DNA from 4 places in the Enterobacter sp. R4-368 genome. Region 3 is predicted to be linked to each of the others. Evidence: predicted binding sites of a transcription regulator. Region 3 holds the regulator's gene; each other region holds the start of a gene.

Region 1 (5,629 bases), 1.3 Mb from region 3:
AAGCATGGATTATCATCTGTTGCGCCGCCTGTTGATTGATGCCGCGCGAGCGCAAATAAAACATCTGTTCATCATCAATGCGGCCTACCGTCGCACCGTGGCTGCATTTCACATCATCGGCATAAATTTCCAGTTGTGGCTTGGTATCCACCTCCGCCAGGCGTCCGAGCAACAGATTATTATTGGTCATCTGCCCGTCGGTTTTGATGGCATGTTGCGCAACTTTGATCAGGCCATTAAACACCGCGCGGCCTTTATCGCTGACGATGGTTTTATGTAGCTGGCGGCTGTTGCAGTAGCCCTGATTATGCTCAAGCCAGGTGCGGGTATCGCACACTTCCGCTTTCACCGGCATCGCCAGGCTGTTGATGCGCAACTGCGTGTTTTCGCCATTAAGTTGCGTGCTGGTGTTGTGGCGCAACACCGCGCCGCCGAGCAGGAAACTGTGGCTATCTGCCGCCGCATCCGCCGCAAGCAAGATGTCATTGTGCGCAAAGTGGTAGCTTTGCGGATTTTCAAACGCCAGTTTGACGTGGTGCAGGTGCGCATTCGCCGCCACATTCATCGTCAGGCGTGAGCCCGTAAAGTGGCGCGCATCGTTCAGGCTGACGTAATGTTCGTAAATTGTCGCTTCCGCCCCCTGGGCAAGCTCAAGATGGTGGCGATAATGGGCGGTATTCATCTCGTCGCCCGCCAGCCCTTGAGTAATATGCATAAGCAGCAACGGTTTAGCAGGACGCTGGTTACGCGCTACCTGAATCCAGGTCACGCTCTGCGCCAGGCTTTCTGTCAGATGCAGGAACACTTCCGGCTGCACCGGCGCAGGCAGCGCCTCCCGCACATCGGCAAATTTGACCTCAAAACCAGAACCCGCGGTGTCATCGCTCAGCGCCGCGTTAAACTGACCATCGACAAACACCAGTCGTACGGCATCCACCGGCAATGCCAGCGTATCGCGCTGCCCGGCACCAATCGTGCCAGAGGTACTCACAAACTGGCTGTTCAGTAAGCCTTCCAGCGGCGTGTATTTCCAGTTTTCATGTTTGCGTGTCGGCAACCCTAAACGCAGCATTTGCTGCAGATGCTGCTGCGCCGATTCAGAACGCGCACCGCCCTGCGTTTCAAACAGATGATGCCACTGTTGCAGCGCGTTACTGCTGTTCGGTAAGCCAGCCATAGCCCTGCTCCTCCAGTTGCTTAACCAGCGTGAAATCACCGGATTTCACGATGCGCCCCTGATACAACACGTGTACAAAATCCGGTTTGATGTAATCCAGGATCCGCTGGTAGTGCGTAACAATGATAAATGCGCGTTTTTCGTCACGCAGTGCATTCACCCCTTCGGCAACAATTTTCAGCGCATCAATATCAAGACCGGAGTCCGTTTCATCCAGAATGCACAGATCGGGTTCCAGCACCGCCATCTGCAGGATGTCGTTACGTTTTTTCTCACCGCCGGAGAAACCGACATTGACCGAACGGGTAAGCAGATCTTCCGGCATTTTCAGAAGCTTAATTTTTTCTTCCATTAGATCCTGGAAGTCAAAGCGATCCAGCGCCTCTTCGCCGCGATATTCACGCACCGCATTAAGCGCCGTTTGCAGGAAAAACTGGTTACTGACCCCTGGGATCTCTACCGGATACTGGAACGCCATAAACACCCCTTCACCGGCACGCTCTTCCGGCGAAAGCTCCAGCAAATCTTTGCCTTTAAACTCGACGCTGCCACCTACCACTTCGTAATCTTCACGTCCGGCCAGCGTCGCGGAAAGCGTACTTTTCCCGGAACCGTTCGGCCCCATAATCGCGTGGACTTCACCAGGACGCACGTCCAGGCTCAGGCCGCGCAGGATCTCTTTATCTTCAACGCTTACCTGCAAGTCTTTAATACTTAACATTTCTTATCCTTTAATTCTTAACCGACGCTGTGTTCAAGGCTGATAGCCAGCAGTTTTTGCGCTTCAACGGCAAACTCCAGCGGCAGTTCAGAGAAAACGTCTTTACAGAAGCCGTTGACGATCATGGAAATGGCATCGTCTTCACTGATCCCGCGTTGCAGACAGTAGAAGAGCTGGTCTTCACCAATACGCGATGTCGTGGCTTCATGCTCAAGCTGCGCGCTGTTATTACGGCACTCGACATACGGGAAGGTGTGCGCCCCGCAATCCGGGCCAATCAGCATCGAGTCGCACTGGGTGAAATTACGGGCATTGGTCGCTGTCGGCATGATTTTCACCAGCCCGCGATAGCTGTTCTGGCTGTGTCCGGCGGAGATCCCTTTGGAAATAATCGTCGATTTGGTGTTCTTGCCGATATGGATCATCTTGGTGCCGGTATCCGCCTGCTGATGCCCGCTGGTCAGCGCGACGGAGAAGAACTCACCGATCGAGTTATCGCCGCGCAGAATGCAGCTCGGGTATTTCCAGGTGATGGCCGAGCCCGTCTCAGATTGCGTCCACGACATCTTGCTGTTTTCGCCTTCGCACAGCGCACGCTTGGTCACAAAGTTGAGAATGCCGCCGGTGTTGTTATCCCCCGGGAACCAGTTCTGCACCGTGGAGTATTTCACTTCCGCGTCTTTGTGGATGATCACTTCCACCACTGCCGCGTGCAGTTGATAGCTGTCGCGCACTGGTGCGGAACATCCTTCGATATAGCTGACGTAGCTTCCTTCATCCGCCACCAGAATGGTGCGCTCGAACTGGCCGGTTTTTTCCGCGTTAATGCGGAAATAGGTCGACAGTTCCATCGGGCAACGCACGCCTTTCGGGATATAGATAAACGTTCCGTCAGAGGCGACGGCGGCGTTAAGCGCGGCGAAAAAGTTGTCATTGGAAGGCACCACCGTTCCGAGGTATTTTTTAACCAGTTCCGGGTGGTCATGGATCGCCTCGCCGAACGAGCAGAAGATGATCCCTTGCTCCGACAATTTTTCCCGGTACGTCGTTGCCACCGAGACGGAGTCAAAAATGGCGTCGACCGCCACGTCTTTACCTTCGCGTACCGGAACGCCAAGCTGGTTAAAGGCCTCTTCGACCTCTTCCGTCAGCCAGGCATTTGCACCGGTCTGTTGCACCGCACCGGGCTGCGAGGCGCACGTGTCGTCGCAATTGCCACAGGACGGTGCGGAGTAGTAACTGTAATCCTGATAATCCAGTTTTTCGTACTGCGCTTTCAGCCAGTGCGGTTCTTCCATCTCCAGCCACGCGCGGAAGGCGTTCAGGCGGAATTCGAGCATCCAATCTGGCTCGTTGCGTTTCGCTGAAATGGCCCGCACGACATCTTCATTGATGCCTTTTGCCAGCTCGTCGGTGCTCAACCGGGTAAAAAAGCCCTCTTTATAATTGAGGTTGCCGCCGGTCCAGATTTTAACATCGTCAGTTGCTTCAGTATTACGAGACATAGTACCGCCTATACCCCGAAACTTTCGCCACAGCCGCATTCGTGCTGGGCTTTCGGGTTATGAAATTTGAAGATCTGATTTAAACCTTCACGCACGTAATCCACTTCGGTGCCGTCGATAAACGGCATCGCTTGCAGCGGTACGTAAAGGCGTGCGCCGTCAGATTCGTAAAGCAAATCGTCTTCGTTCGGCTCCGTCACGGTATCGAGTACATAGCCAAAACCTGCGCAACCCGTCTGCTTGATACCCAGCCGTACGCCGAGCACGCCGGCCTGCTTACTGGCCAGCGCACGGATATGTTCTGCAGCAGCGGGTGTCATGGTTAGCCCCCGCCACGTAAAATCTTGCGGATTAAATGATTCCATCGTTTACCTCACATCAGCAGATCAAAGGTTCATAATGCTATGTTAGTGATAATGATTATCACTTCAACCTCTTTTCCGAAGGGTTATTCCCCACAAGCCCCTTTTTTCGGCACATGGTATAAGCATAGACTCTGCGCAAAGGCTTTACAGGTAAGTGAAAATTTGTTTAATAAATTGATAAATAATGACTTTAGCGGGCACAGCGGCGAGTAAGAGATGAAAACGAAAAGATGTATAGCCAATGCCTATTATTGAGATAGGGTTTCGGTATTTTTTACTGTAAAAAGTGACCCGCTTATCAAAACATTATCTTTGCGCATAACGGCGTCTTAGACGCATAACCCAAACTTCGGCGCTTTGCGTTATTAAATTAATCTCCAGTGATATCAATAGGCCGCACGTCGACGGCAAAATAGTCATAGTAAAAAGTTGAACTGGATGCTGGAATGAGTGTCCGAAAGCGAGGATTTTTTACCACATTTGAGCAAGTTATGGATAAAACAGCGTTGATTTTGTTACTGCTCGCGGTGGTGGTTCTGGTGGTGGGGTTATGGTCAATTTTCAGCGAAACGCTATGGATAGTAGCCAGCTTCCTGGAAACCTTGCTTTACCCAACTATCTCCACGCCGGAGTGAGGTTATGGTGTTCTGGCCGCTCTAGCGAAAATGGCACTGGGATAAGAAAAAACGTTCAAAAAATAAGAAATTACTCCCTCATTTCTCAGATGAAGTCAGTTATCTTCGTTTTTTTGAAAATGCGCTCACGTCGCTGAGCCATCAAACAAGGAGAGTATTGATGAATGCAAAACCAATGATGTCTTATTTAGATAGCGGAACGGGTTTTCCCGTGCTGTTGGGCCACAGCTATTTGTTTGATAAATCGATGTGGTCGCCGCAAATTGAAACGCTCAGCCAGCACTTTCGTGTGATAGCGCCAGATTTGTGGGGACATGGCGAATCCCCCGCGTTGCCAGGCTCCCCCTCCTCTCTGGCCGATATTGCTGCAGACCATTTGGCTTTAATGGATTCGCTCAATATCGACCAGTTTGCCGTGGTCGGCTTGTCGGTTGGTGGAATGTGGGGAGCAGAACTCGCTGCCGCCGCACCTGCGCGGGTTAAGGCGATGATGTTATTTGATACCTTTATCGGCGATGAAACCGATCTGGCGCGAGAGCGTTATTTCGCGATGCTCAACGCCATCGATGCGACTGGCACCCTTCCCCCGGAGTTACTCGACTATATCGTCGGTCAATTTTATTCGCAGTTTGCCGCGCCCGCAGATGTTCAGCAACTCACCGCTTATCTTTCCTCACTTTCTGCTGAGCAACTTCGCAGCAGTATTGTGCCGCTCGGTAAATTGATTTTCGGTCGACCAGATCGGATGACCATTCTGGATTCTGTGGCTTGTCCGGCGCATGTGGCAACTGGTGAACTGGATCTGCCGCGCCCGCCCGTGGAAGGGCGACAGATGGCTGAAGCATTAGGTTGTCAATTCACGCTGATTCCAAATGCGGCGCATATCAGTAACCGGGAAAATCCTGAATGTGTTTCACAATTGATCGTCGATTTCATGAAACAACATTGTTGATCCCTCATTACATTGCGAAAGCCAGGTAATTAGCCCACCCGGCGATAGTCTATTGCTAACCCTTTAATTAACCGGACGGGAAATACGTTTCCCGTTCGTTCTTCTTGTTATTCGAGACCAGGTTATTACTGTCATAAAACTGTCATTATATTTTTATGTTTGGCCATCTATTTTTAAACGCATCCTGAATACACCTTCAATACCTCGGTTAAACAGCAAGGCCCAAAAAACGAATAAAGATCCAGGCTTATAAACACGCGTGCATTACCAGCAG
Region 2 (5,629 bases), 1.9 Mb from region 3:
TCGCCATCGCCTTTGCTGGCTTCGATTGGGTTAGCCAGTACGCTCAGGCTAAACGTCTCTTTCACGCTTTTCGCCGTATCTTCCAGAGCGGCAATCAGCTCACCCGTCAGGCTGAATTCCGCCGGGTTAAAGGCTTCCTGCTCAATATTTTCCGCGGTGTAAAGTGAGTTCAGCGTACCGACGACCACCTCTTTCGCCATTGCTCCCGTGACAAGACCCACGGTGGCTTGCCAGTGGTCACCATGCACGCCAATCGGCTCCAGCAGCGGGGTAAAGACGCGGCTGACTGAGGCCAGTGCAGATTCATCAATTTTGTGTACGGTACGACCATCCAGCGAGAAGCTGTTCATCGCGCTGAGGAAAATGCTGACGATGATAATCACTTTACCCGCGCGGATGACAAAGCCTTTCAGACGCTGCCAGGTTTGCAGCAACAGGCTTTTCAGATGCGGCACGTGATACACCGGCAGTTCCATCACAAACGGCGATGCTTCGCCGCGCAGCAGCGTATGTTTCAGCACCAGTCCGGTAAGGATCGCCATCACGATACCAATCACATACAGCGAGAAGACGGTGAGCGCTCCTTGCTGGCCGAAAAAGGCGGCAGCGAAAACTGCGAAAATGGCCAGACGCGCACCACAGGACATAAACGGCGCCATCATGATGGTTATCAAGCGCTCACGCGGCGCGTCTAATGTACGTGCGCCCATCACTGACGGTACGTTACAGCCGAAACCGACAATCAGCGGTACGAAAGATTTGCCCGGCAGCCCCAGCGATTGCATCAGACGATCCATCACAAACGCGGCGCGCGCCATATAACCGGAGTCCTCAAGAAAAGACATAAACAGGTACATCATGCCGAGCTGCGGCACCAGCGGCAGCACGGTATTCACGCCGCCACCAAGCCCTTGTGCGAGGAATACGGTCAGCCATTCCGGGAAGTGCAGCGTATAACCCAGCCACTGAATACCGTGAATGAAGATCGCGACTGAACCTGCGTCGAAAATCGGCTGGAACGCGCCGCCGATGTTAATCGCGAACAGGAACATCAGATACATGACGAACAAAAAGATCGGCAACCCTAAAAAGCGGTTAATGATGATGCGATCAACCGCGGCGGTGAACTGGCTTGGCTCAGCGGTGAGCGTGTTGCTGACGGTATCGCAAATCGCCGCAATCGATTGATAACGCGCATCAGCAATATGCAACGCAGGGTCGTCCATTTCCGCTCCCAGGCGAGCGAGCGAGGCAGCCAGTTGCTGTTCGTTTACGCCAGAATTGGCGCGGCTGTAGATATCACCTTCCAGCATTTGCAGGCCCATCCAGCGACGTTGCTGCAACGGCACATCATCGGCCATTTGCTGCGCCAGCGCGTCTGCTTCGCGGGAAAGGGGTTGGGCGTAATGCACCAGTTCAACGTTGTCGTTGTGTTGGTGACGATCGACAGCCATTTTTAGCGCTTCAATCCCGCGACCACGCGTGGAAACCAGCGGGATTACCGGGCAGCCAAGGCGCGCGGCAAGACCATCGATATCAATACGGACTTTCTGTTTTTCCGCGATATCCAGCATGTTGAGGGCGATAATGCACGGCACGCCCAGCTCCAGCAATTGCAGCGTCAGGTAAAGGTTGCGCTCAAGATTGGAGGCATCGACCACGTTGATCACCAGATCGGCGTCACCGCTTAAAATGTAGTGGCAGGCGATTTGCTCATCGAGCGACGTTTGCGCGGAAATGGTAGTGAGCGAATAGGTGCCGGGAAGATCGACCAGCGTCACCTGGTGGTCGGTCGTGTTGAACTGTCCCTCTTTGCGCTCAACGGTTACGCCGGACCAGTTTCCCACCCGCTGACGTGCGCCGGTGAGCTGATTAAATAACGTTGTCTTGCCAGAATTAGGGTTACCAATTAAGCCAATGGTCAATTTTTTCATTTTTACTTAGCACTCTTTGTAACAACTGGCTGATTAACGAGATACCGCTTCCAGTTCAAGGAACGCGAGATCTTTTTTCCGTAACACTAAATTAACGCGGCGGGTTTCAATATGAATAGGGTCACCCAAAGGGGCGACGCGCACCACATTAAAAGAGGAGCCGGGCAACATCCCTAATGACAGAAGTTTCTGTCGCCAGGCCGGACTTATTTCTTGGGAGAAACCGGTAATTTTCCACGCACTGTCTGGAGAGAATTGCATAGAGCCTACTTATTTACGCTGCGAGCCAAGAGTTTCCACGCGCCGTCTGGCGCACTGTTCATCATCGAAGGAGTGGAGAAATAATCTACTGATCCAATGATAATGAGAATAGTTTTTATCATCAATCATAAAAATGCGTTTGCCGGGGGCAGAAATGAGAATTTGATTCTCTTTTGACGTAGCTCAAAAATTTGTTGGGTTGTGTATTACCAGCGCAAAACGAGAAAATATTACCGCCAGGCTAAAAAGGTAATTTTTATTTTACAAAGTTAATTCGCGTTTAATGTTTGTAATATGCGCCGCGCAAGGAAAATAACGCCGATGCCGATTGTGTAATTAAATACAGGCAGTGATTAGTTAATAATTTTGAATAGTAAATAACAGCTGAAATAACAAGTTAATTGCTTTTCGTTCATCATTTGACAGATTTAATCTGGACTTTTTCGAACGTGTTTGCAAAAAATACCCCTCCCGGTGAAGGGAGGGGTAAAGATTAACGTTTTTTACCCATTGCCGCAGCGAGTGCATCCATCATTGCACTGTTGCCGCCTGGCTGGTTGTCGCGACCGCGTGGCGCTTTCGCCGGACGAGCCGCGTTGCGGTTCGCGTTATCGCGATTGCTCGTGTTACCACTCCCTCGACGGGAATTGGTCTCGCCTGGCTGCTCGTCCAGACGCATGGTCAACGCGATTCGTTTGCGCTGTAAATCCACTTCCAGCACTTTGACCTTCACGATATCGCCCGCTTTCACCACGGTATGCGGATCTTCGACGAACTTATCCGCCAGCGATGAAATATGCACCAGACCATCCTGATGCACGCCGATATCAACGAAGGCGCCAAAGTTCGTCACGTTGGTGACCGCGCCTTCAAGCACCATGCCCGGTAGCAGGTCATTCATCGTTTCCACGCCTTCGGCAAAGGTCGCGGTTTTAAACTCCGGACGCGGATCGCGGCCTGGTTTTTCCAGCTCTTTGATAATGTCGGTAACAGTCGGCACACCAAACTGCTCATCGGTAAAATCGCTGGCTTTCAGCTTGCGCAACTCCGCGCTATTGCCCATCAGATCGCGCAGTGACTGCTCGGTTGCCGCCAGAATACGTTCAACCACCGGGTAGGTTTCCGGGTGAACGGTGGAGGCGTCCAGCGGGTTGTCGCCGTGGTTAATACGCAGGAAGCCCGCGCACTGCTCAAAGGCTTTCGGCCCCAGACGGCTCACTTTCAGCAACTGCTGGCGGTTCTGGAACTGACCATTTTCATCGCGCCAGGCGACAATATTCTGCGCCATCATGCGGGTTAAACCGGCGACGCGCGTCAGCAGCGGCACAGAGGCGGTATTCAGGTCGACGCCAACAGCGTTCACGCAATCCTCCACAACTGCATCCAGTTTGCGCGCCAGTTGCGTCTGGCTGACATCGTGCTGGTACTGGCCGACACCGATAGATTTCGGATCGATTTTCACCAGCTCCGCCAGCGGATCTTGTAAGCGGCGGGCAATAGAGACCGCACCGCGCAGTGAAACATCCAGATCCGGGAATTCGAGCGCCGCCAGTTCGGAAGCGGAATAAACCGATGCGCCCGCTTCGCTGACAATCACTTTCTGCGCGGTCACGTTCGGAAACTGTTTCTGCACATCGAGGTAGAAGCGTTCTGTTTCGCGCGAGGCGGTGCCGTTACCAATCGCCACCAGTTCAACATTGTGTTTTTCACACAGCGCTGCGACGGCTACCGCCGCTTTTGCCGCTTGCCCGGTATGCGGATAGATCGTGTCGGTGGCGACCAGTTTGCCGGTGGCATCCACCACTGCGACTTTCACACCGGTACGCAAACCCGGATCAAGACCCATCGTGGCGCGCAGCCCGGCAGGGGCGGCCATCAGCAGATCTTGCAGGTTACGGGCGAAAACATTGATGGCTTCGTCTTCCGCGCGTTCGCGCACGGTGCCCATCAGCTCCGTTTCCAGATGCATCAACACTTTGATACGCCACGTCCAGCTCACCACGCCTTTACGCCAGCTGTCCGCTGGCGCGTTGTTCAGGCGCAGGCCGAGGTGGTCGATAATAATTTGCTCGCAGTGGCTCTCTTTTGGCGGCTCATCAAACTGCGGATCGGCGTTCAGCGCCAGTTGCAGCACACCTTCGTTACGCCCGCGAAACATCGCCAGCGCGCGGTGCGAAGGGACAGTCGAAATCGGTTCGTGATGATCGAAATAGTCGCGGAATTTCGCGCCTTCATCCTCTTTGCCGCTAACCACGGTGGAGACGAGATGGGCGTTTTTCCACAAATAGTCACGCACTTTTGCCAGCAACGCGGCATCTTCCGCGAAGCGTTCCATCAGGATATAGCGCGCGCCATCCAGTGCCGCTTTGCTGTCGGCGACGCCTTTGTCGGCATCGACAAACGTTGCGGCCAGCGTTTCCGGATCTTGCGACGGGTCATTCCAGAGGGAATCTGCCAGCGGTTCCAGCCCTGCTTCAATGGCGATTTGCCCGCGCGTGCGGCGTTTTGGTTTGTACGGCAGGTAGAGATCTTCAAGCTCGGTTTTGCTCAGCGTACCGTTAATGGCTTTTGCCAGCTCATCGCTGAGTTTGCCCTGTTCGCCAATCGATTTCAGAATCGCCTGGCGGCGCTCTTCCAGCTCGCGCAGATAACCAAGGCGGGTTTCGAGCTGACGCAATTGCGTGTCGTCCAGACCGCCGGTGACCTCTTTACGATAGCGCGCGATAAACGGCACTGTGTTCCCTTCATCAAGCAGGCGAACGGCGGATTCCACCTGTTCGGTTCGTGCCTGAAGTTCACCCGCAATAATGCGGCAGAGCGAATCATTCATCATGTCATTTCATCTTCTGAACAAAAATCAGGGGATAGTTATACGGACTGGCATCGCAAAATGCCAGCCGCACAGGGCTTCTCAGACGGTTCTGGGGGCTATTTCACGTATTCAATTTGATTGACGTACCAGGTTGCTTCACCGCCGGGCGTTTGCACTACCGCCACGTCGCCTTCCTCTTTCTTGAGCAGGGCGCGCGCCATCGGCGAATCGATAGAGATGTAATCTTTGCGACCGAAAATTTCGTCATAACCCACAATGCGAAAACGCAATGTATCGCCGTCGTCGTTTTCGATTTCCACCCAGGCGCCAAAAAAGATTTTGCCTTCCTGCTGAGGGGAGTAATCAACGATTTTGAGATTTTCCAGGCATTTGGTGAGATAGCGTACGCGGCGGTCTATCTCGCGCAGGCGCTTTTTGTTGTACTGATAATCGGCGTTTTCGCTGCGGTCGCCGAGGCTGGCCGCCCAGGTGACTTTTTTGGTGACTTCCGGGCGCTCCTGACGCCAGAGAAAATCGAGTTCCTGCTTCAGTTTTTCATAACCTTCGCGGGTAATCAGGGGCGTTTTCATTCTTGGGCCTTATTTCCGTGACGTTCTTGCCT
Region 3 (5,629 bases):
TTCAGGCCCGCTTTCTGGATAGCCGCCATATCGACGATATCCGCCAGCCCTTCAATAAACGGCTGTACCAGATCTTTTTCCGTCACATGACCAGACGCCAGTGCGGCATCAAGCGTAATGCGTTTTACGCCTTTCAGGCCATCTGCCAGCAGTGCGTTAGCGCGATCCTCGACCACTTTGGTGACGTTGGTATCAGCCGGGCCACCATTGGGTGGGTTGTATTTGATACCACCATCTTCCGGTGGGTTATGCGACGGCGTAATAACGATACCGTCCGCCTGCGCGCCGCCGTTTTTGTTGTGAACCAGGATAGCGTTTGAGACGGCAGGCGTCGGCGTGAAGCCGTTATTTTCCTGCACGATAATGTCCACACCGTTGGCTGCCAGCACTTCCAGCACAGAGATAAACGCCGGTTCAGACAGCGCGTGGGTATCTTTACCCACATAGCACGGGCCGGTAATACCGTTTTTCGCACGCTCTTCGGCGATAGCCTGAGCGATGGCAAGGATATGCTGCTCGTTGAAGCTGTGGCGACCTGCGCTGCCACGGTGGCCGGAGGTTCCGAACTTCACCGCATGTTCTGAATTTCCGACTTCCGGTTTCAGCACGTAATACTGCGCAGTAAGCTGCGCGACGTTGATTAAATCGCCCTGTTGTGCAGGTTGACCCGCACGCGGATGGTTAGCCATTGCCTGGTCCTTTCAATGCAAGGATTAAATTGTGCCGCAAACTTTTTCAATCAATTCCGCGGGGAACTGCATTGATTGCATGATGTGCTCGATCATGCTGCATTTACGACCCGTATTGGTATTAGTGATGACCCAGTAAGGGGTGTTCGGCACCTGTTTCGGCTTGGTTTGATTGCCGTTTTGCAAAAGCGTTTGCTCGTTCGCGGCAAAGTATACGCGGGTGCGCCCATGCAGAGACTCAGTGGATTCCGTAAACCCTTTTTCATCCAGTAAGTAGAGTGTAGACAGCACCAGCAGGAAACGATTGACCGCCTTTTTCTGCTCGGCATATTCATCAGACAGAAGCAGCTCGCGAACGGCACGGACTTTGTCTTTGGCGGTGTTGGCCGGTTTACTCCCTTCAACGGTGCTGACAGTACGCGTCTCTTTTACCGGCGCGAGGGAAGCGGCAGGCTGTGATGATTGAGGTACGGCGGAAAATTTTAACATACGCCGTAAAATGTCGGATGCGCTCTCGCCAATGTGCTTCGTGTGGCTGGCAATATAACTGTAGAGCTCATCATCAACTTCGATCGTTTTCATCTTAATCCAGTGCGATATCTTATCTGAATACAAGTGTTGGGATTATAAAGTGAAATCTCAACAGCGGATAGCGTCAAACCAGGATGGCGGCAAAACTAAGAGTAATTCTTAACCTTGCGGCCGGGCGGCAGAATGTTCAACATAATAACCTAACCCGAATGAGTGAAAAAAAGAACTTTGCCATGAAATTGAATACGCGCGCGCAAACTGCGCAACATCCGCACAACAATTCTCCGATCGTCCTTGTCCACGGTCTTTTTGGTAGCCTCGATAACCTTGGCGTGCTCGCCCGTGAGCTGGTTCAGGATCATGATGTGTTGCAAGTGGATATGCGTAACCACGGTCTTTCAGAACGCGCTTCAGAAATGAACTACCCGGCCATGGCGCAGGATCTGCTGGATACGCTGGATGCCCATCAGCTTGATAAAGCGACCTTTATTGGCCACTCCATGGGTGGTAAAGCGGTGATGGCGTTAACAGCGCTTGCGCCGGAGCGTATTGATCAACTGGTGGCGATTGATATTGCACCAGTGGATTACCAGGTGCGACGCCATGACGAAATTTTTGCCGCCATCAATGCGGTGAGCGATGCCGGGGCATCCACTCGCCAGCAAGCCGCTGCCCTGATGCGCGAACATATAAATGAAGAAGGTGTCATTCAGTTCCTGCTGAAATCCTTTGTCGACGGCGCATGGCGTTTCAATGTGCCGGTGTTATGGGATCAATACCCGCATATTGTCGGCTGGGAAACGATTCCTGCATGGCATAAACCGGCCCTGTTTGTTCGCGGGGGAAACTCCCCTTACGTCACTGAAGCCTACCGTGACGCGCTGCTGGCGCAGTTCCCGCAGGCGCGAGCACATGTGATTGCAGGTGCAGGTCATTGGGTACATGCCGAGAAACCCGATGCGGTTTTGCGCGCTATCCGTCGCTATCTCGCTGAAAAGACAAATTGATTAAAAAGGCGGCGACTGGTCGTTTCAACGCGCCCGGTCGTTGGCGTGTCCGTTGTGCTGATGTATGATGGCGCGCTATTCAGCCCGGGCGCGCCGCCCGATTGCTTGTTTTTCCCGTAGTATGTTTAGACCATGGCTAAAGAACAAACGGACCGTACGACACTAGATCTGTTCGCGAATGAGCGTCGCCCGGGACGGCCGAAGACAAACCCGCTCTCGCGCGATGAACAGTTGCGCATCAATAAACGCAATCAGCTAAAACGCGATAAAGTTCGTGGGCTTAAGCGTGTCGAATTAAAACTCAACGTGGAAGCCGTCGATGCGTTAAACGAGCTGGCAGAAGCGCGAGATATGAGCCGCAGCGAGCTTATCGAAGAGATGCTGCTGGCGCAGCTGAAAGCATTGCGCGGCTAGCGAATCCTCCGAAACATCATCGAAATAACACTTTCATGTGTCATACAGTGCAGTCCGACGCGATAGCAGTTTCCGCGTGCTTCCCTGTTCTGCTATGATTGCCCTTATCTGTGGGCGTAGCGCCACCACCATACTCATTAAGTTTCAAGAGGTTATTTTACTCATGGCAATTACAGGCATTTTCTTCGGCAGCGACACCGGTAACACCGAAAACATCGCGAAAATGATTCAGAGTCAGCTTGGTAAAGACGTTGCCGACGTACATGACATTGCCAAGAGCAGCAAAGAAGATATCGAAGGGTATGACATTCTGTTGCTCGGCATTCCTACCTGGTACTATGGTGAAGCGCAGTGCGACTGGGATGACTTTTTCCCGACGCTGGAAGAGATCGACTTTAACGGTAAATTAGTTGCGCTGTTCGGCTGTGGCGACCAGGAAGATTACGCGGAATACTTCTGCGATGCGCTGGGCACCATTCGCGATATCATCGAACCGCGCGGCGCGACCATCGTTGGCCACTGGCCGACCGCGGGCTACCATTTTGAAGCCTCTAAAGGTCTCGCGGATGACGACCACTTCGTTGGCCTGGCGATTGACGAAGACCGTCAACCCGAGATGACCGCAGAACGCGTACAGAAATGGGTAAAACAGGTTCGTGAAGAGCTGCACCTGGACGATATCATTAACGCCTGATTTTCTACGGCGTAATCTGTGGGTTACGCCGTATTAATAGATAAAAGCAATGGAAATAATTGCTACAAATTTTTAACTTTTTTCTCCATCGCTGTACAATGAGCCCTGCTAAACTGGGTGCCGTCGCAAAGGACTTTGCTGGCGACACCACGTTTTATAAGCTTACTTTACTTGAGGGCTTGCAGTTTTCATCCAGCCATGGCAGTTCTATAATGAGACGCATTACCCCAGGTGCATTCCTTATAACTTCCGCTAAGGAAGTGAATCGTATAGCAACAGGACAGATTCCGCATGACTGACAACAATACCGCATTAAAGAAGGCCGGCCTGAAAGTCACGCTTCCTCGGTTAAAAATCCTTGAAGTGCTTCAGGAACCGGATAACCATCATGTCAGTGCGGAAGATTTATACAAACGACTGATCGACATGGGCGAAGAGATCGGGCTGGCAACGGTTTACCGTGTACTGAACCAGTTCGACGACGCCGGGATTGTGACCCGTCATAACTTCGAAGGCGGCAAGTCCGTTTTTGAACTGACTCAGCAACATCACCACGATCACCTGATCTGCCTCGATTGCGGCAAGGTGATTGAATTTAGTGATGACTCCATTGAAGCGCGTCAGCGTGAAATTGCCGCGAAACACGGCATTCGCCTGACTAACCACAGTCTTTACCTTTACGGCCACTGCGCCGAAGGTGACTGCCGCGAAGATGAACACGCGCACGACGCGAAATAACTGCTTTTGAAACCTAAAAAGCCAGCCTGACGGTTGGCTTTTTTTTGCCTGCAACATTGGCAATAAAAGAAAAAACCCGGCAAGCTCGCGCCGCTGGGTTTAATCGCTGCATCACATTACGCTTTTACGCTATCGACACGGCTAAAGCGTTTACCGTCCGGGCTGGCGGTGCGCACCTGCACTTCCCCGCTCACCTGCGGACGCGCTTTATCGTCGTAGCGCTGCCAGTTTTTGCCGCCGTCGGTTGAGAACTCAACCACCATGCCAGGGAAGCTGGTATTGGCTTCAAGTTTTCCACCGACCACGCGCGCGCCCGGTACTGGCAGGCGGTAATGAACCCCAGCCTTATCCAGTTTCGCCAGTTCGCGATGACCTAACAGGTTCGCAAAGCGTTGCCAGTCACGTTCCAGCGCTTTCACATCCACCATATGTGTCACGCCGCCTTTGTATTCACGTCCGGCTTTGTAATCCTGCTCCCAGCCCGCACGATGCCATGCGCGTTCAGCCACCGAAACCATACGTGGATAGATCATGTACTCCATCTGCTTATCGGTGCGCACCACTTCGCTCCACAGCTGCGCGGAAAGGCCATACGCGCCCGGCCACGGTTTATCGGACTTCGCGCTAAACGGGTTGCCATCGCGATCGAGCGTGGTTTCCGCGTTCTGCGGCATGTTGTCCGGGGCGAAGCTGAAAATCTTACGTTCATCGCTAAAACGCGTGCCCCAGTAATAGCCGCTTTCCGCCGGGTTGACCTCATTCGGGAAGTCGAGATACACGTAATCAGGATTGGAGACGACAACACGGAAACCTTTATTCGCCCAGTCATTCACCGAGTCAAAACCGCCCCAGTAGAGCGTATCCCAGAAGTTAACATTGACATGATCGGTGGCGAACACCGACGCGTCTTTGGCATCTTTCAAACCGTCCTGCCACGCCTGCATAGTATCAATGCCGTGTGCTTTCACCAGCTTGCTGACTTCCACGCCGAAATAGCTGGAGAGATGTTCAACATCGGCAACTTTGCCCTCTTTGATCATCGCCTGGCAGGCTTGCGATTTCGCCCATGGCTTATCCTGATTGCTCTGATCGATAATGCCTTTGCCCGCTTCCGGTTTTTTCTGATCCGTATAGCCTGTACCCAGATAGATATTTTTCGCTTCGTCACCGCCAAAATGCCAGGTATTCAGCGGCAGCCCGGCTTCTTTATGCATTTGCTGGATTTCGCCAATCACTTTGTCCACAAAGTTACGCGACGAATCAAGGCACGGATTGAGATAGCCGGTACGGTTATAGAACTGCACACCGGTGGTGTTCGAGGTGTCTGTCGGATCCAGCAGACGATATTGATTCGCCTCTTTCTCTTTGCCCGCTTTCATCAGGCGATCGTAACGCGCTTCCATCGCGATCACCGCTGCACGCGCATGAGCTGGCATATCGATTTCCGGGATCACCTCAATCTGTCGCGCTTTGGCGTATTTGAGGATCTCGATGTAATCCGCACGGCTAAAGTGGCCGCTGCCGTTGTTGTTACTATCCGGCCCGGAGCCCAGCTG
Region 4 (5,629 bases), 140 kb from region 3:
CGCAAATGGACAGCGTGACCCAGCAGAACGCCGCGCTGGTGGAAGAATCTTCCGCCACTTCCGCTTCGCTGGAGCATCAAGCGTTCCAGTTAACGGAAATTGTCTCGGTGTTTAAACTGCCAGGCGATGCAGAGCAGGGGGCTACCGGCAAACCGTCAGCGGCTGCGCCAAAAGCGGGGAAAGCCTTGCGCCGACCTGCGCTTGCAGGCGGCAGCAAAGCGCCGGAACATGACTGGGAAGCGTTCTGATAAACCCCGCCCGGTGGCGTTGTCCGGGCAAAAGATAAATCCGGCACGCGCACCGTTTCAGGTGGCGTGCCGTTTCATTTTGCCATCGCTTGATAACGTAAGTGCCCTTCTCCCCGTGGGGAAGCGGGGGATCTTCCGGCGGGGGAGAGGGCGGATAGCGGTTAGAAGCGGGTGTTTACCCCCATATACCAGGTGCGGCCCGACTCGTTATACGTTGCGGCACCCGCGCCGTACATCCAGTTTGCGCCGCCGCCGGTGGTCTGGGCGTTACCTTCACGCCAGTGACGTTTATCGAACACGTTGCTGACACCGCCCGTCAGGCTGACGTTTTTGGTCACGTCCCAGGTGCCACTCAGGCCAACGATGCTGTACGGGCTCACTTCGTTGGTGGCGGAACCGGTGACGCGGTTACCTTTGTAGTCATATTTCTTCGGCTGCTGTTTACCGTACCAGGTAAAGGTGGATTGCAGCGAAACATCCTGAGTAACCTGCCAGCTCAGCGTGGAGTTCCAGGTGTATGCAGGAATGATCGACAGACGCTCACCGGTGGTTTTGTTTTTGCTTTGCAGCATGTAGGTGACATTGTTGGTCCAGTTTACCGTCTCGCTTACCGGTACATTCAACGCACCTTCTAACCCTTCCACCACTGCTTTCGGCACGTTATCCCACTGGTAGATATAGGTGTTCAGGTTTGAGTTGCCGCTCTTGATAGAGGTTTGCCCAACCGGCGAGTAGCCTGACTCAATCTTGTTGCGGTAGTCGTTACGGAACCAGGTGACACCCGCCAGCCAGCCGTCACGTTTGAACTCCAGACCAATCTCTTTGTTGATGCTGGTCTCCGCTTTCAGATCGTCGTTACCTTGCAGATAACAGCCGATGTCTCGGCCGTTAGCATCCACGGTGACCGCGTAGCAACCCTGACCACGGCTGTAGAGAATGTAGTTCGGGTTGGTCTGGTACAGGCTTGGTGCTTTGTACGCGCGGGCGATGCCCATTTTCAGGGTGAAATCGTCGCCGAGGCCCTGAGACAAGTTCAGCGACGGGCTCCAGTTGTTGCCAACAATCGTGTGGTGATCAAAGCGCAGCGCCGGAGTGAGCATGGTGCTGTCGGTCAGCTCAATGTTGTCTTCGGCAAACACCGAGAAGATATCGGCATTGGAGTAGGGACTACGGCCGGTGCTGCTGTAACCCGGAATATTGCCACCCATAAAGGTCTGGGTATTCGAGGTGGAATCTTTCATGCTCTGGTGATCCCACTCGGCGCCGAGCGTCAGGTTCTGCTTGAACAGCAGTTCAAACGGTACGCTCGCTTCGCTGTGCAGCAACAGATCGCTGTAGTCGATATCAGAGAATTTTTGCGCGTTGAACAGGCCTTCCGTACCGCCCGCCAGCCCTTCCGGGATGCGTGAGTTACGGGTGTGTTCATAACGCACCCAGTTGCTGGTGGTGACGCCATTATCCCAGCCGCCGGTCCACGTCGCCGAGTAGTTCTGGCGATAGAGACGGTTGGTCTCTTTGCCATAGTTTTCATTGACGTAGTTATTGGTACTGCTGTCGTTGTTGGTGTTCTGCGTATCGCCCGCGTAGAGGTTGCCCTGGCGGCTGTAACCGGCCTGCAACTCCAGCGCCTGCATCGGGGCAAAATCCCAGCGCACGACGCCGGTAATGTCTTTGTTGATTGAACCTTCACGGCCGGCAACGACGGTGTTGGCGTAAGTGCCGGTGCGTTCCGACTGGTGATCTTTGTTGATGTCCTGCGCGTCGGCCTGGGTTTTGGCGAGGTTGCCGTACAGGCGGAAGCTAACATCGCCACCGAGCGGGCCGCTCAGGCTGAAGTTGGTGCGTTTGGTTGACCCTTCATCTTTGTGTTCCGGCGCGTTGAAATAGGTATTCCACGAGCCGTGCCATTCGCCAGTATTCTCTTTTTTGGTGATGATATTCACCACACCGCCCGCCGCGCCGTTACCGTAGCGCGCCGCCGCCGGGCCGCGAATCACTTCGATACGCTCGATCATCTCCGGCGGCACCCAGTTGGTGTCGCCCCGGCTGTCGCGCTCGCCGCGCCAGCCAAGACGCACGGAGTTACGGCTGGTGACCGGTTTGCCATCCACCAGAATCAGCGTGTTCTCCGGGCCCATGCCGCGTATGTCGATCTGGCGGTTGTTCCCGCGCTGACCGCTGGTGGCGTTACCGGTTAAGTTCACGCCGGGCATGGTACGGATAATTTCGGAGACATCACGGGAAGGCGGGTTCTTACGAATTTCGTCTGCCGTGATGGTGGAAACGCCCGGTGCCTGCAAATTTTGCTGCTCAGCTGTGACAACAATCGTCTCTTCGCCAGAAGCGGTGCGGGTTTCTGCCGCCAACGCTGGCACAGCAACGCCGTAGATCCCCAGATTGACCAGAACGGCCAGGGATTTGATTTTGTTATTCATTTTTTACCTGCATTTCGTCGCCGCATCCCCGGCAATTCCTTTCCCAGGGGAGAGGAGGCGGCATGATGAAGCCAGCTCGTAGCGAGGCGCTCACTCCTGAGAAAATTCGCCCACGGCGGCCGTTTTAAGTGAAAGACGCGCTTCCCACAGCGCGCCAACACGCTATTGCAAATGAAAATAATTATCAATAATATTATCGATATTTTTTGATCTGCAAGCAAAAATTTCCACAGCATATTTGAGGTGAAAGCCGTGACGCCAACAACGGGAAGTGATGCCTGGTGGGAGTCGAAACAGGGGCCCGAATGGGTCAAAAACGCGCAGGGAAATTATGAGGTCACTTTCTGGTGGCGCGATCCCGCCGGGACAGAAGCAACCTCCCGCGTGCGCCAGGTGTGGATCTACATTACCGGCGTGACCGATCACCATCAAAAATCGACGCCGCAATCGCTGACGCGCATTGCCGGAACCGATGTCTGGTACTGGAAAACCACGCTTGCCGCCAGCTGGCGCGGCAGCTACTGCTTGATTCCTTCGCAAAACAGCGACGATTTCGCCGCCGACGTTTTCACGCTTACGCCGCCGGATCGCACCGCGCTGCGCGAAGGCTGGCGAAAACTATTGCCGCGCGCAATTGCCGATCCGCTCAATCCGCAAAGCTGGCGCGGCGGGCGTGGCCATCCCGTTTCGGCGCTGGAAATGCCCGATGCACCGTTACAGCCTGGCTGGCGCGAAACGGATACGCCATTCAACGAACCGCAACACCTGTGGCGCAGTACGCGCCTGAACAACACGCGCCGCGTCTGGGTTTACACTACCGGCAACAGCCATAGCGCTGAACGCCCGCTGGCGATCCTGCTCGACGGGCAGTTTTGGGCGCAAAGTATGCCGGTATGGCCTGCGCTGGCTGCATTGACCAACACCGGGCAATTGCCGGAGGCGGTGTATGTGCTGATTGATGTGATTGATAACGCCCACCGCAGCCTGGAGCTGCCGTGCAATGCCGATTTCTGGCTGGCGGTACAGGACGAGTTATTACCGCAGGTCCGTGCCATTGCGCCGTTCAGCGACAGCGCGGATCGCACCGTGGTGGCCGGGCAGAGTTTTGGCGGCCTGTCGTCACTTTATGCCGCGCTGCACTGGCCGCAGCGGTTTGGCTGCGTGTTGAGCCAGTCCGGATCGTTCTGGTGGCCGCATCGCGGCGGCGAGCGTGACGGCATCATTATCGAACACCTTAAAAATGGTGAGTTGAACCCGCAAGGCCTGCGCATTGTGCTGGAGGCCGGGGTGCGCGAACCGCTGATTTTTCGCGCCAACGAGGCGCTTTTTCCCCTGTTACAACGCACACAGCAGTCGGTTTTCTGGCGTCAGGTTGACGGCGGACACGATGCGCTTTGCTGGCGCGGCGGGCTGACCTCCGGGCTTATCACCCTCTGGCAGCCGCTTACCCGCGCCCGTTAAACGCACCTTTCTACGACAGGAGTTTGCTATGGAATTCACCAACCCCTTCGATAACCCGCAAGGGCAATTTTATATTCTGCAAAATACCCGGCGGCAGTTCAGCCTGTGGCCCGCGCAGTGCGCGCTTCCCGCAGGCTGGAACGTGGTGTGCGAGCCGCAACCGCAGGACGACTGCAACGCCTGGCTGGCGGCAAACTGGCAAACATTAACCCCGGCGCACCATGCGCAATGAGGAGCGGAAAATGACCCAACGTTTACCGCTGGTCGCCGCACAGCCGGGGATCTGGATGGCGGAAAAACTCTCCACGCTGCCCAACGCCTGGAGCGTGGCGCACTATGTTGAACTGAAGGGCGATATCGACGCCGCGCTGCTGGCACAGGCGATTGCCAGCGGTTTGTCGCAGGCCGATATGCTGCGTATGCGCTTTGAAGAGGAGAACGGCGAAGTGTGGCAGTGGGTCGACGAGGCTCATGTCTTTGCCCTGCCGGCGATCGTCGATCTGCGTGACAGCCGCCAACCGCACGTTGCTGCATTACAGATAATGCAGGCCGACCTGGCGCAAAACCTGCGCGTGGAGAGTGGTAATCCGCTGGTTTGCCACCAACTGTTACGCGTGGGCGAGCAGCACTGGTACTGGTATCAGCGTTATCACCATTTACTGGTTGATGGCTTCAGTTTTCCGGCAATTACCCGCCAGATTGCCGCCATTTACAGCGCATGGCGACGCGGTGAGTCAACACCGGCATCGCCCTTTACGCCGTTTGCCGGGGTGGTGGAAGAGTATCAGCGCTACCGTGAAAGCGATGCCTGGCCGCGTGACCGCGCTTTTTGGGCGCAGCAGCGCAGCGCGTTACCCTCTCCGGTCTCCCTTTCCGACACGCCACTGCCGGGGCGCGCGGCAACAACCGATATTTTACGTCTCAACGTGGCGATGGAGGCCGGGGCATTTCGCCGCGTAACCCAGGCTTTTAGCCACCATTCACCCGCCGATCTGGCGCTGGCGCTGGCCGCACTGTGGCTTGGTCGGCTATGCGGACGCACCGACTATGCCGCCGGGTTTATCTTTATGCGCCGCATGGGCTCGGCGGCGTTAACCGCTACCGGGCCGGTGCTCAACGTACTGCCGCTGGGCATTCATCTGGATGGTACTCAAACGCTCTCCGCGCTGGCGACAACGCTTGCAGGCAGCCTGAAAGCGATGCGTCGCCACCAGCGTTATGACGCCGAGCAAATTGTGCGTGACGTCGGGCGTGCAGCGGGCGACGAGCCGCTGTTCGGCCCGGTATTTAACGTCAAAATGTTTGATTATCTGCTGGATGTTGATGGCATTAAAGGCACCACGCACACGCTGGCGACCGGCCCCGTGAACGATCTGGAAATCGCTCTCTTCCCGCACGAAGAGGGTGGGTTATCGCTGGAAGTGCTGGCGAACCGCAGCCGTTATGATGAATCCACCTTAAAAACACACGTCGGGCGGCTGGCGC

What was found. The regulator Fur, encoded in region 3, represses iron uptake genes when iron is present. The targets are predictions, from matches to a motif close to ATAATAATGAGAACNACTATCAA.
Region 1: sufA (Fe-S cluster assembly scaffold SufA) is a predicted target of Fur. The motif match lies at 3,808-3,830, and genes of this name have one in related genera.
Region 2: feoA (ferrous iron transporter A) is a predicted target of Fur. The motif match lies at 2,292-2,314, and genes of this name have one in related genera.
Region 4: fes (enterochelin esterase) is a predicted target of Fur. The motif match lies at 2,855-2,877, and genes of this name have one in related genera.

The regions. Positions count from the first base shown of each region.
Region 1 covers NC_021500.1:751,986-757,614, forward strand. The annotation lists gene sufD (Fe-S cluster assembly protein SufD) at 1-1,177, opposite strand, end outside; gene sufC (Fe-S cluster assembly ATPase SufC) at 1,152-1,898, opposite strand; gene sufB (Fe-S cluster assembly protein SufB) at 1,916-3,403, opposite strand; gene sufA (Fe-S cluster assembly scaffold SufA) at 3,412-3,768, opposite strand; gene H650_RS03415 (Ecr family regulatory small membrane protein) at 4,260-4,403, shown strand; gene H650_RS03420 (alpha/beta fold hydrolase) at 4,564-5,355, shown strand.
Region 2 covers NC_021500.1:2,629,934-2,635,562, reverse strand. The annotation lists gene feoB (Fe(2+) transporter permease subunit FeoB) at 1-1,934, opposite strand, end outside; gene feoA (ferrous iron transporter A) at 1,968-2,195, opposite strand; gene H650_RS12465 (Tex family protein) at 2,689-5,028, opposite strand; gene greB (transcription elongation factor GreB) at 5,124-5,597, opposite strand.
Region 3 covers NC_021500.1:4,496,760-4,502,388, reverse strand. The annotation lists gene pgm (phosphoglucomutase (alpha-D-glucose-1,6-bisphosphate-dependent)) at 1-689, opposite strand, end outside; gene seqA (replication initiation negative regulator SeqA) at 714-1,271, opposite strand; gene ybfF (esterase) at 1,454-2,227, shown strand; gene ybfE (LexA regulated protein) at 2,360-2,641, shown strand; gene fldA (flavodoxin FldA) at 2,805-3,335, shown strand; gene fur (ferric iron uptake transcriptional regulator) at 3,627-4,073, shown strand; gene H650_RS20975 (beta-N-acetylhexosaminidase) at 4,190-5,629, opposite strand, start outside.
Region 4 covers NC_021500.1:4,360,218-4,365,846, forward strand. The annotation lists gene H650_RS20335 (methyl-accepting chemotaxis protein) at 1-248, shown strand, start outside; gene H650_RS20340 (TonB-dependent siderophore receptor) at 410-2,683, opposite strand; gene fes (enterochelin esterase) at 2,936-4,144, shown strand; gene H650_RS20350 (MbtH family protein) at 4,173-4,376, shown strand; gene entF (enterobactin non-ribosomal peptide synthetase EntF) at 4,387-5,629, shown strand, end outside.